Linked DNA regions of Phytohabitans rumicis. The protein of the gene in region 1 binds, or shares a complex with, the protein of each later gene. Links are inferred from orthologs where the notes say so. Each region holds a gene or a part of one and is shown on either strand. Other genes may lie near its edges. The genes, in order: Prum_RS29110 and rny.

Region 1 (6,436 bases):
GACAAGTTCCCCACCGCCGCCGTGTACGGCCCGACCCCCGGCCCGGAGCTGCGGCTGGTCACGTGCGGTGGGACGTTCGACCGGGGGCGCGGCTCGTACCGCGACAACATCGTGGTCTTCGCGGTGACGCAGCCGACCGTGGTCATCCCGGAGTCGGCCGCGGGTTAGGACACGCCCTAAACCTTGCGCCGTCCGGCGAAGCCACACTCCAGGCGGTGGTACCAGCCGATGTCCCGGTCGCCCTCCAGCCAGCACCACAGCACCGGCCGGCCCTCCCGCTCGCCGGCGAAGTCGAGCAGCACCGGCGCGTACCCTTTGACCTGTATGTCCTGCTCGCCCAGCTCGTCGAGAATGCCGTAGATGCGCGCTTCCAGGGCCTTGACCTCCGGCAGGCCGCCGTGCGGGCTGTTGTTGCCGTCCGCCATGTCGGCGTGCAGCTCGGCAAGGTCGGCGCGGAGCACGATCAGCTCGTCGATGCGCGGGCGCAGCGTCGCGAGTAGGTGGCGGGCTTGGGCCAGAGTGAACACGTCCGACAGTATGGTGCATTCGTTATCCGGGCATGGACCTGCCCGATTTGTCGGGATACCGACTACACAAGGTGATCGAAAACGTCGACCTCGACGGCGTCGTCGTGCCCGGCCTGCGCGGGTCGTTTCACCGCCGCCGCGGCGAAGCCGCCTCGGATGACGCTGTCGCTTCACGGATTTCGACTGTTGGCGTCTACCGCTTCGCCGGGGTCGATCTCCTCATGGCCTGGGGGTACGTCGGAGAACCGCACTGCCGCTTCACCTCGGTGCGCCGGCCCGACGGTACGTGGGAGCCGCCGCGACCGGGCTGCCCGCCGGTGACCCGGGTGCACGACGGCGGACTGGTCACCGCCCTCACGCTCGGCGGGCACGTCCTGCCCGCGGAGCCGGTGACCAGCCCGCCGCCGGGTGGAGCACGCGCCACGGCCCCGGACTCCGTACTCGCGGCGGTCGGCGGGCCGGGAGTACGTACCTGATCATGGCCGCCGCCGGCCGCATGCGCGGCCGACAGCGGGTCCTGAGCGGGGGCGCTGCCCCTGGTATGCGGTTGTTTTAGGTGTTGTGCGCCGGCGCGGGGGAAGGCGCGGACCGGCGCACGTACAGCAGGGAGGCGGCGGTCAGGGCGAGCGCCGTCACGAACGACACGGCGTGCACCACCGGGTGCACGATGGGCACGAACGCGATCACCGCGACGGGCACCTGGACCACCCCCACGAGGGCGATCAGCAACCCGCGACGGCGGGCGCCCCACAGGTACGCGGTCCACAGCGGTGCGGTCACCACGCCCAGCACGAGCACGTCGAGCACGGCGTGCAGGTACGGGTCGACGACCTTGTCGTGTGCGAAAGCGGACGCGGGCGCCGAGACCCAGAGGGCCGCCGCAACACCGCCGAGAACTACCGCGAGACGTCGCATGCCGTACCTCCCAGAGTGCCGTTGCCATTACTCCCTGTCATGACGGTACGGGTGGCGCGGCAAGGCCGGGAAGGGATGAGCGCGTGAGTGAATCCTTCAGTCGCTCTGTTGGGCGATTTCCCGCGCACGGTCGCGGGCCGCTTCGAGCGCGGCGAGCAGCGCGGCGCGTACGCCGTGGTTTTCCAGCTCGCGGATGGCCGAGATGGTGGTGCCCGCCGGCGACGTGACCGCCTCGCGCAGCTTGACCGGGTGCTCGCCCGAGTCGCGCAGCATGACGGCCGAGCCGATCGCGGTCTGCACGATCAACTCGTGGGCCACCTGGCGCGGCAGGCCGAGCAGGATGCCCGCGTCGATCATGGCCTCGACCAACAGGTAGAAGTACGCCGGGCCGGAGCCGGACAGCGCGGTCACCGCGTCCTGTTGCGTCTCCGGCACCCGGATCGTGGCGCCCAGCGGCTTGAACATCTCCTCCGCCAGGCCCAGATGCGCGGCGGTGGCGTGCGGACCGGCCGAGATCGCGGTCATCGCCTCGTCGACCAGGGCCGGAGTGTTGGTCATGACCCGGACGATCGGGGTGCCTTCCGGCAGCCGCTTAGCGAAGAAGCTCGTCGGCAGGCCGGCGCACAGCGAGATGACCAGCTTGTCGGCGGGGACCTTGGCGCCGATGTCGTCCAGGAGGACGGCCGCGTCCTGCGGCTTGACGGCGATCGCGAGCACCTCGGCCTCGGCGACGGCGGTGAGATTGTCCACCATCCGTACGCCGTACCGCTGGGCCAACTCCTCGGCGCGCGCGGCCCGGCGGGTGGTGGCCATCAGCTTGTCCGACGGCCAGCCGGCGCGCAGCAGCCCGGAGAGCATCAGCTCCCCGATCTTGCCCGTTCCGATCACGGCTACGGCGTGCACGCCGGGTGCCATGCTCCCCATCCTTTCATGATCAGGGCGTCCTTCACGTTGCTGGAGCGACGTGAAGGACGCCCTGATCACAACAGCGTCAGCTGCCGAAGAAGACCTCGGCCTCGGTGTAGCGCTCGATCGGGACGGTCTTCAGCTCGCCCGTGCCTTCCTTGAGCGGCACCCGGACGATCTCGGTGCCGCGCAGGGCCATCATCTTGCCGAAGTCGCTCTCGTGCACGGCGTCGATCGCCTGCAGGCCGAACCGCGTCGAGAGCACCCGGTCGAACGCGGTCGGCGTGCCGCCGCGCTGGATGTGGCCGAGCACGACCGTGCGGGCCTCCTTGCCGGTCTTGGCCTCCAACTGCTCGGCCAGCCACTGGCCGATGCCGCCCAGGCGCACGTGGCCGAACGAGTCCAGCTCCTGGTTGTGCAGCACCATCTGGCCTTCCAGCGGCTGCGCGCCCTCGGCGACCACGATGATCGGCGAGTACTGGTGCTGGAAGCGCTTCTCCACGTACTGGGCGACCTGGTCGATGTCGAACGGCCGCTCGGGCAGCAGGATCACGTTGGCGCCACCGGCGATGCCGGCGTGCAGGGCGATCCAGCCGGCGTGCCGGCCCATGACCTCGACCACGAGCGTGCGGTGGTGGCTCTCCGCCGTGGTGTGCAGGCGGTCGATCGCCTCCATCGCGATGTTGACGGCGGTGTCGAAGCCGAACGTGTAGTCGGTCGCGTTGAGGTCGTTGTCGATCGTCTTCGGCACGCCGACGACCTTGACGCCCAGCTCGTCGAGCTTGGTGGCCACGCCGAGCGTGTCCTCGCCGCCGATGGCGACGAGCGCGTCGACGCCGAGCGTCGCCAGGTTTTCCTTGATCTTCTCCACACCACCGTCGATCTTGAACGGGTTGGTGCGGGACGAGCCGAGGATGGTGCCGCCGCGGGGCAGGATCCCGCGGACCTCCGCGATGCCCAGCGGCTTGGTCAGCCCCTCCAGGGGGCCACGCCACCCGTCACGGAAGCCGACGAACTCGTGCCCGTACGTGGCCACGCCCTTGCGCACCACCGCTCGGATCACCGCGTTCAGACCTGGGCAGTCACCGCCGCCGGTGAGCACGCCGATACGCATGATGTCCTCAGTCCTCCTGGCTAAGAAGTGCAGATTTGGCCCGTCGGCGTCATTGCCGGCCCGGGGCAGGAGCCGTCAATTGCGCACTGTAGTCGCTCTCATGCCATCGCCCGCCATCGGGCCAGGTTGTGCCGGGCGTCGACCAGGGCGTCGTGCCGGTCCGCCTCGGCGTCCGGCAGCGGCGGGCGGCCGCGGTCGTCCCAGCGCTGCCGCAGGTCCTTGGTGAACCGCGGGATCTCCCGGGGCAGCGCCGGCATCGGCCCCCAGAGCTGGGCGAGCACCACGTGGTCGTACGCCGCGTACCAGGCCCACAGCTCCAGCTTCTCCTGCGGGCGGCCACGCACCGGCTCGATGAGGAAGTCGTACAGGTCGTCGCGGATCCGCTCCCGGGAACGCCAGGCGCGGTCGGCGGGCGACGGCAGCCGGTCGAGCACGTTGCGCCGTACCCAGGGCACGGCGCGGGAGTCGTCGAACTCCGTGGACACCGCGTAGAACTCGCGCCCGTACTCGTCGACGACACCTATCGAGACGAGGTCGACCAGGCGCCCGTCTTCGATGAACTCGCAGTCATAGAAATAGCGATAGACCATCGGGGCCTAATCCTGCCCATTACCCGGTGGTCAGTGCTTCCTGGGCGGCGCGAAGACCGGCATGATGGCTTTCGTCGCCTTCGGCGAGCTGCCTGGCGTGCCAATCCGCCCGCGCCGCCCACCGGAAGCGCACCATCACCGGCAGGGCCGCGTGCAGTTCGTCGGCCGGCACCGGGCCCGCCGCCGCGTACCCGTCGAGCAATTCGGCCGCCGCCGGCAGGCCGCCGGCGTAGAGCACCGCGCTAGCCACGTCGTAGGCCAGCGGGCCCGCGGCGGCCGCGCCCCAATCCGCCAGGCCGCTCCGGCCGGTGTCCGCGTCGATCGCAAAGGCCCGCGGATGCGGATCACCATGGAGTACGCCGTACGTGAGCCGGTCGGTGACGCAGAGCTTGGTCATCGCGGCGACGGCGGCACAGACCGCGGGACGCAGCCAGGGCTCGACGCCGAGGTGGTTGGCGTCGGCGCGCAGCCAGTGCCACGGCGCCAACCCTGGATGGGTGAACCCGTCCAACTTGCGGTGCACCCGGCCGAGCAGATCGCCCCACCACTGCTGGTCGAGCGGGTCGTCCCCCTCCAGCGGGCGGCCCGGCACGCCGTACAGCAGCGCCAGCACGCCCTCGTCCACGACGGCGGTGAGCGCACCGTCGGCCGTCCGCACCGGCGTGCCCGCGAGGACGCCGCGGTGCCGCAGGAAGTCGGCGGCGGCCAGCCCGGCCTCGAACTGCGGCCGGTCGGCCAGCGGGGCCAGCTTGGCGACGTACCGCTCGCCCTCGGCCCGGACCAGCCAGGCCCGGCCGTGCAGGCCGCCGGAGAGCGGGGTGATCTCGTCGGGAGTCCGGTGCCACACCGCGCGGATCGTCGCGCCGACCGGATCGACAAACGCCACGGCGGCGATTATGCCGGGCGTACCGGGCATGGTGGGAAAACGCGGGAACCGCCCGACGTATTTTCCCCTACCTGCCGCGGCTCCTATCCATAGCCGCCACGTATCCTGGAGACCTCACTGTCACCGATGTGATTGCGGCGGTGTAGAGGAGTTGACAGCTCCGCGACGGACGGTGATTGTTGTGTGTTCGACCTGCTTTCTGCCGCGTTAGCGGCTGAAACGGGAACGTGGTCCTTACCGGGGAGGGGTTGGACCGTGGAGGTTCGCCTGCCGGATCCTGGCGACGCACTCACGGGTGTAGAGATGTTCGCCGGCCTCGAGCCTGAGGTACGACAGCGGGTCATCGCCGCAGCGGTGCCGCGTACCTATCGCAAGGGCCAGCTCTTGTTCGTCGAGAGCGACCCCGGCGACTCTCTCATCGTGCTCAAACGCGGCGCCGTGGCGGTGTTCCGGACCTCCCCCACCGGCGAGCGCGCGGTGCTCTCCGTGGTGCGGCCTCCCGACGTGCTCGGGGAGGTGTCCCTCTTGGACGCTTCGACCCGCTCGGCCTCGGCAGAGGCCATCGAGGACTGCACGGCCCTGGCCCTGTCCCGCCCGGCGTTCATGGATCTCGTGCACTCCAACCCGCGCATCCTCGACGCCGTGATGCGGTCCCTGGGCGCGCTGATCCGGCGGCTCACCGAGCAGAACGCCGACCACGTCTTCCTCGACCTGCCCGGCCGGGTGGCCAAGACGCTGGTCCGGCTCGCCGGCGAGAGCCAGGCTCCCATGATCACTATTGAGCTCAACCAGAGCCAGCTCGCCGAGATGGCCGGCGGCTCCCGGCAGAGCGTCAACCAAGCCATCGGCTCGTTCGCCAGCCGCGGCTGGCTGCGTACCGAAGGTCGCCGGATTGTGGTCACCGACGTGGCGGCCCTGCGCCGCCGGGCGGGCATGGCCGAGCGCTGACAGGGTGATTCGGCCGACTGCCCGCTTCCGGGCGGGGCGGCACATGGCGATACTCGGCAGGGACGGCTCTGTCTCACTCCCCTGACTGGAGGACGGCATCACCGCCCCATGCCCACGGTGCGCCCGGCCGGCCGCTGCCGCTGACCGTTTCTGCGGAGGGTGCGGCGGCGAGCTCACCCTGGCCTGTGTGCGCTGTGGCCGGGAGTACGCCGCCGGGGCGGCGTACTGCACGGGCTGCGGTGCCGCGCTGGCCGCCGCCGACCCTCAGGAAGATCGCCGCCGGATCAGCGTGCTCTTCGTCGACCTCATCGACTTCACGCCGTACGTCGAACGCGCCGACCCGGAGCTGGTACGCGGGATGCAGACCGGGTTCTTCTCGGCCGCCCGCCGGGTCGTCGGGCAGTACGGCGGGGTGGTGGAGAAGTACATCGGCGACGCCGTGATGGCGCTCTTCGGCGCGCCGGTGGCCACCGAGAGCGACGCCCTGCGCTGCGTACGGGCCGGGCTGGAGCTGCAGCGGGTGCTGACCGGCTTCGCGGGCGACCTGCGC
Region 2 (6,308 bases), 3.7 Mb from region 1 along the record:
GCCGCTTACTCTGATCATCTTCTTCTGCTACTTCGGTCTCTTCTCGACGCTCGGCCTGAGCCTCTCGGACGACCTGAACCTCAACAACTACTGGCTCTCCGTCGTCGGACTGTCCGTGTACACCGCGGCGTTCGTCTGCGAGGCGCTTCGCTCCGGCATCAACACCGTGCCGCCCGGCCAGGCCGAAGCGGCGCGAGCGGTCGGGCTGACCTTCATCCAGATCCTGCGGATCATCATCCTGCCCCAGGCCGGCCGTGCGGTCATCGGCCCGCTGGGCAGCGTCTTCATCGCCCTCGCGAAGAACAGCACCATCGCCGGGACCATCGGCGTCATGGAGTCCTCCAACGCGATGAAGGAACTGATCAACGCCAACGGCGACGCGGTCATCGAAATCTTCCTCGTCTTCGCCGGAACGTTCGTCCTCTTCCTCGTGCCGACGGGTTACTTCTTCGGCTGGTTGGCCAATCGACTCGCGGTGAGGCGGTAAATGAGCGACACCACGGTCCTCTACGACCACCCGGGCCCGCGGGCGCGGCTGCGCAACCGCCTCCTGACCGCCGTCTTCGGCGTGGCCCTCCTCGCGCTGTTGTGGTGGATCTACCTCAAGTTCGACGAGAAGGGCCAGTTCGAGTCGCGGCTCTGGAAGCCCTTCACCGAACAGAACATCTGGGTCAACTTCATCTGGAAAGGTCTGCAGGCGACGCTGACCGCCGCGGTCACGGGCATGGTGCTGTCGCTCGCCTTCGGCATCATCTTCGCCGTCGGCCGGCTCTCCGAGCACCGGTGGATCAGCATCCCGGCCGGCATGGTCGTGGAGTTCTTCCGCGCCGTACCGCTGCTGCTGATGATCTTCTTCATCTTCTACGGCGTGCCGTTCCTCATCGAGGGCCCGGTGCCGGCGTTCTGGGCCGTGGTGATCGGCCTGACGCTCTACAACGGATCGGTGCTGGCCGAGGCGTTCCGCGCGGGCATCCGCGCCGTGCCGGGCGGGCAATCCGAGGCGGCGTACGCGGTCGGCATGCGCAAGAGCCAGGTCATGCAGAACATCCTCGTGCCACAGGCCGCCCGAGCGATGCTCCCGGTCATCGTGAGCCAGCTCGTCGTCCTGCTCAAGGACACCGCCCTCGGCTACATCGTGGCGTACCCCGAGCTGCTCCAGAAGGGCGTCAACGAGGTGGGGGCCCTCAAGGTCAACATCGTGCCGGCAGCCATCGTGGTGGCCATCATCTACATCATCATCAACTGGCTGCTGACCACCCTGGCCCAATGGCTCGAACGACGTACCAAGCGCCGCGGCAAGGCTCCCCGAGCGATCGAGGAGGCCGCCAAGGCCGCCACGGCGGTAGAGCCCCAGGGCTAGCCGCTGTCCGCGCAGCCCCCGCCGTTCAAGGCCCGCCGCGTCGATCAAGGACTTTGACGCCGATCAAGGGCAAACGGCCGTGGATCGGAGATCAAAGCACGGCCGTTTGCCCTTGATCGGCGTCAAAGTCCTTGATCGCCGTACGGATGGAGAGCCGGGCGACGAGCCGCCCCCCTCTCGCCCACGACCGGCATCAAAGTCGACGACAAGGGCACCCTTCTCACGCGACAACACCCAACCGGGGCACCCCACTGGGGTGGGCGCCGCCCGCGAACGCCACACATGCGCTGCACGAACGCCGCCACGGGCGACCCCGAGGGCCCTCGCACACCCCTCCGCGACCTTCGTCGATCAAGGAAAAGCCCGTCGATCAAGGGCAAACGGTCGTGGATCGGAGATCAAAGCACGGCCGTTTGCCCTTGATCGACGCGGCGGGCCTTGATCGACGCGGGCCAGCGCAGCACGCGGCGGGCCTTGATGGACGCGGTGGGCCGGCGCAGCGCGGGGCGGGGAGAGTGCACGGCGGGGAGAGTGCACGGCGGGGAGAGTGCACGGCGGGGAGAGTGCGCGGGGCGGGGAGTGGGCCGTGTTAGCGGGCGATCTCGGTTACCCGGGACTCGCGGACCACCGTCACCCGGATCTGGCCGGGGTACGTCAGTTCCTCCTCGATCTGCTTGGCCACGTCCCGGGCCAGCACCGCCGCGCCGATGTCGTCGACGTCGTCCGGCTTGACCATCACCCGGATCTCGCGCCCGGCCTGCATCGCGAAGACCTTCTCCACGCCCGACTTTCCGCCGGCGATCTCCTCGATCCGCTCCAGCCGGTTGACGTACGCCTCCAGGCTCTCCCGCCGCGCCCCCGGCCGCCCGCCGGAGCAGGCGTCGGACGCCTGCGTGAGAACCGCTTCGATGGTTTGCGGCGTGACCTCGTTGTGGTGCGCTTCGATCGCGTGGACCACCTCTTCGGACTCGCCGAACTTGCGGGCCAGGTCGGCGCCGATCAGCGCGTGGCTGCCCTCCACCTCGTGGGTGAGCGCCTTGCCGATGTCGTGCAGGAACGCGCACCGCTTGATGATCTGGGCGTCCAGCCGCAGCTCGGCGGCCATGATGCCGGCGATGTGGGCGGTCTCGACGAGGTGCTTGAGCACGTTCTGCCCGTACGAGGTCCGGTAGCGCAGCCGCCCCAGCAGCGTCATCAGCTCGGGGTGCATGTCCGTGATCCCGACCTCCACCAGCGCGTCCTCCGCCGCGCGCTCGCATAGCCGTTCCACCTCGTGCTTGGCGGTCTCGAAGACCTCCTCGATGCGGTGCGGGTGGATCCGCCCGTCGAGCACCAGCTTTTCCAGGGTGAGCCGGCCGATTTCCCGGCGTACCGGGTCGAAGCAGGACAGCAGCACCGCCTCGGGCGTGTCATCGATGATCAGGTTCACGCCGGTCACCGACTCGAACGCGCGGATGTTGCGCCCCTCGCGCCCGATGATCCGGCCCTTCATCTCGTCGCCGGGCAGGTGCAGGACGCTGACCACGCTCTCCGCGGTCTGCTCGCTGGCCACCCGCTGGATCGCGTCCACCACGATGTGCCGGGCGCGCTGCTCGGCGGTGTTGCGGGCGTCGCTCTCGATGTCCCGGACGAGCAGCGCCGCCTCCCGCTTGGCCTGGCCCTCGATGGCCTCGACCAGCTCGGCGCGCGCCGCGTCCACGGTCAGCCCGGCGATCCGTTCCAGCTCGCGCCGGCGTACCACCTCGGCCTCGGCCAGCGTCGACTCGCGCGCGAGGAGCGCCGCCTCCCGGTCGGTGAGCTCGGCCTCCGCCGCCGCGGTCCGGCGGTCGCGCTCGGCCAGCCGGTCGGCCTCCTCTCTGTGCAGCCGCTCCCGGTCGTCGATCCGCGAGGTCCGGCGTTCCAGCTCGGCGGCCTGCTCCTTGGCGGCCTCGGTCAGCATGGCGATCTCCCGCTCGCCGCTGCGCCGCGCCGCCGTCCGCACCTGCTCGGCGTCCGTTTCGGCCTGCCGGTGGGCCCGTTCGAGGATGGTGTCCGCTTCGGCCCGCGCCGTGTCGAGCACGCGGCGGGCCTCCGCCCGGGCCGCGCGCGCCTCGGCCTTGGCCTCCGCGGCGTCCGTGCGGGCGGTGGTCGCGGCCGTCTTGGCCTGCTCCACCGCCGACGACGCCTCGCCCGCCGCGCTGCGCAGCGCGGCCAGGGACTGCTCCTGCCGGTCCAGCTCCGCCGTGTACGCCGGGTCGTCGACCCGCGCCGTCGCCGGCTGGAACGCGGTGAGTCCGCGCAACGCCCGCGCCCCAAAAACAAGACCGCCGAGCACGAGTACGGCCAGCGCCAGCACCGCGATCAGCAGTACTGCCTCTACCCCGCCCATGCCGCCTCCCTTCGCCGCCGTGACGCCGGAGAGTTGTGCCCTCCTGTTGACGCGCCATACGGCTGTCGAACGCCCGACCGAGGCAGCGGGCCGCGGATACGGACCACCGGCGACGCCCCTCGGGGCCTCGCCACTGGCCAGTTATGTCACGCCGTCGCCGACGCGGCCCGGTCGACGACGGATCTAAAGTGATGCCGTACTGTTACGCGATCTATGTTGTGCGATTAGCCTGCGATTGGTCGGGCCTTCTCGTCTGTAACGCGAGGCTAGGTCGCGAGTGGCGGTTCGGTCAAGGACCCATGATCCGACCGAAGCCGGGACGTACGGCATTGGACCGCTCACGCGCAGGTCATGACCGGTACGGGCAATCCGGGACGAGTCACGAACGCGGCACATTTTTCGGCCCACGCCGAGCAGCAAATGGCCGATCAAGGCCCACCCGAAGGGCTTGATCTAAGTCACCCCAAAGGTTACCGCCGCTTCCACCAGAGTGATGTTGCCGGCTGCCATCGTGCCATCCGGCATCGTCCGGGTGTCCTCCAGCCCTGTGCGGGTGTCGAGCCCGAGCCGCACCGCCTCCCGGATGACCGCCCAGACCGCCGGGCCCTCCGCGTGCAGCAGCACCGGCGGCACCCCGGTGGACGGAAGCGCGGCCAGCATCGCCGCCGCGTTCGCCAGGGCCGCGTCCTCGTCCGGCTCCATGCACTCCAGCAGGAGCCGGACGCACGGGACGCGCCAGCCCCGGTATGCCTCGACCGCCGCCGGGGTCCACAGCCCCGCCTCGACGCCGATCCCGCGGGCGTGCAGGGCGGCCGCGACCCGCTCGGCCCCCTCTTCATGGGCGTTGACCGAGGCGAAGTCCGGCACATTCATCCAACTCAGTACGGCCGCCACGCGCGCGTCGGGATCCGGCTCGATCCAGGCGCCGGTGCTCACCCCGACCGGGAGCGCCGGACACGCTCGCCGCAGCGCCGTGACGGCTGCCCCGGTGGCCTCCGCGGCCAGCGACTCCCGGCCGTCCACGTCACGCGGGTGGATGTGCACGGCGCCGGCCAGCACGCTCTCGCAGCGCACCGCGTCGGCGGCCAGCTCCGCCGGGGTGATCGGCACCGCGGGATGCTCGTCGCGCCGCACTCCCCCGTTGAGGGCGACAATGAACACTGTCCACTACTCCCCGATGAACGCGTCCTCGTCGATGTCGTCGGGGAGGTCGGCCATGGCGTCCTTGACCGCCCGGATCGCCACCCCGGGCGGGTAGCCCTTGCGGGCCAGCATGCCCACCAGCCGCCGGAAGACCGCGTCGGGCGCCCCCGTGGCGGTACGCAGCTTGCGGTCGACCAGCGCCCGCGCGGTGGCCGCCTCGGTGTCCGGGTCGAGATCCTCCAGGGCGGCTCCGGCGGTCTCCGCGTCGACGCCGTGCTGGCGCAGCTCGCTGGCCAGCGCCCGGCGCGCCAACCCGCGCCCGTGGTGGCGGCTGGACACCCAGGCCCGCGCGAACGCGGCGTCGTCGATCAGGCCGACCTCGTCGTACCGGTCGAGCACCTCGCCGGCCACCTCCGCCGAGATCCCCCGCTTGGCGAGCGCGGCGGCCAGCTCGGCCCGGGTACGCGGACGCACCGCGAGCTGCTTGAGGCAGATCTCCCGGGCCTGCTCGGCCTCGTCTCGCTCCTCGGGCTGGGCCGCTGGACGCGCCTGGGCCGGGGTCGCGCGCGCCCGAGGTGGGGCGGCATCCCAACCCCGCCCCGAGCGCGCTCCCCGCCGTCGTCCGGCCATCGTGACCGTCGTCAGAAGTCGACCGGCGGCAGCTCAGGGCCGCCGGCCTCGTCGCCCGCACCCTGCCCGACGCCGAGCTTTTCCAGGATCTTCTTCTCGATCTCGGCGGCCACGTCAGGGTTTTCCTTCAGGAACTCGCGCGCCTTTTCCTTGCCCTGGCCCAGCTGGTCCCCGTCGTACGTGTACCAGGCGCCGGACTTGCGGATGATGCTCTGCTCGACGCCGACGTCGATGAGCGAGCCCTCGCGGGAGATGCCCTTGCCGTACATGATGTCGAACTCGGCCTGCTTGAACGGGGCGGCCACCTTGTTCTTGACCACCTTGACGCGGGTCCGGTTGCCGACCACGTCGGTGCCGTCCTTGAGGCTCTCGATCCGCCGTACGTCGAGGCGGACCGACGCGTAGAACTTCAGCGCGCGGCCACCCGTCGTCGTCTCGGGCGAGCCGAACATCACGCCGATCTTCTCGCGGAGCTGGTTGATGAAGATCGCCGTCGTGCCGGTGTTGTTGAGGATGCCGGTGATCTTGCGCAGCGCCTGGCTCATCAGCCGCGCCTGCAGACCCACGTGGCTGTCGCCCATCTCGCCCTCGATCTCGGCGCGCGGCACCAGCGCCGCCACCGAGTCGATCACGATGACGTCGAGCGAGCCGGAGCGGATCAGCATGTCCGCGATCTCCAGGGCCTGCTCACCCGTGTCGGGCTGGGAGACCAGCAGCTGGTCGGTGTCGACGCCGAGCGCCTTGGCGTACTCCGGGTCGAGCGCGTGCTCGGCGTCGATGAACGCCGCGATGCCGCCGGCCCGCTGC

Evidence for each region.
Region 2: Prum_RS29110 (region 1) and rny share a complex: the UniProt entries of both Bacillus subtilis proteins name them as parts of the possible RNA degradosome complex. The link is inferred for Phytohabitans rumicis from one-to-one orthologs.

Annotation. Positions count from the first base shown.
Region 1 is NZ_BLPG01000001.1:6,367,486-6,373,921, reverse strand. Bases 1,449-4,436 are described here. They hold Prum_RS29110 (6-phosphofructokinase), read right to left. Parts: upstream 3,463-4,436; coding sequence 2,434-3,462; downstream 1,449-2,433. Other genes in these bases: Prum_RS29100 (phosphotransferase enzyme family protein), read right to left, coding at 4,072-4,436; Prum_RS29105 (polyadenylate-specific 3'-exoribonuclease AS), read right to left, coding at 3,561-4,052; proC (pyrroline-5-carboxylate reductase), read right to left, coding at 1,539-2,357. In the rest of the region: Prum_RS29135 (class F sortase), read left to right, coding at 1-168; Prum_RS29130 (DUF2203 domain-containing protein), read right to left, coding at 177-527; Prum_RS29125 (hypothetical protein), read left to right, coding at 599-1,003; Prum_RS29120 (hypothetical protein), read right to left, coding at 1,080-1,442; more of Prum_RS29100, read right to left, coding at 4,437-4,938; Prum_RS29095 (Crp/Fnr family transcriptional regulator), read left to right, coding at 5,194-5,886; Prum_RS29090 (ATP-binding protein), read left to right, coding at 5,972-6,436. UniProt on the Bacillus subtilis protein: Catalyzes the phosphorylation of D-fructose 6-phosphate to fructose 1,6-bisphosphate by ATP, the first committing step of glycolysis.
Region 2 is NZ_BLPG01000001.1:2,714,142-2,720,449, forward strand. The notes cover bases 1,340-4,199. They hold rny (ribonuclease Y), read right to left. Parts: upstream 3,729-4,199; coding sequence 1,950-3,728; downstream 1,340-1,949. Other genes in these bases: Prum_RS11700 (amino acid ABC transporter permease), read left to right, coding at 1,340-1,360; Prum_RS53715 (hypothetical protein), read right to left, coding at 1,759-1,881; Prum_RS11710 (3-keto-5-aminohexanoate cleavage protein), read right to left, coding at 4,182-4,199. In the rest of the region: Prum_RS11695 (amino acid ABC transporter permease), read left to right, coding at 1-487; more of Prum_RS11700, read left to right, coding at 488-1,339; more of Prum_RS11710, read right to left, coding at 4,200-4,889; Prum_RS11715 (regulatory protein RecX), read right to left, coding at 4,896-5,501; recombinase RecA, read right to left, coding at 5,513-6,308. UniProt on the Bacillus subtilis protein: Endoribonuclease that initiates mRNA decay. Initiates the decay of all SAM-dependent riboswitches, such as yitJ riboswitch. Involved in processing of the gapA operon mRNA, it cleaves between cggR and gapA.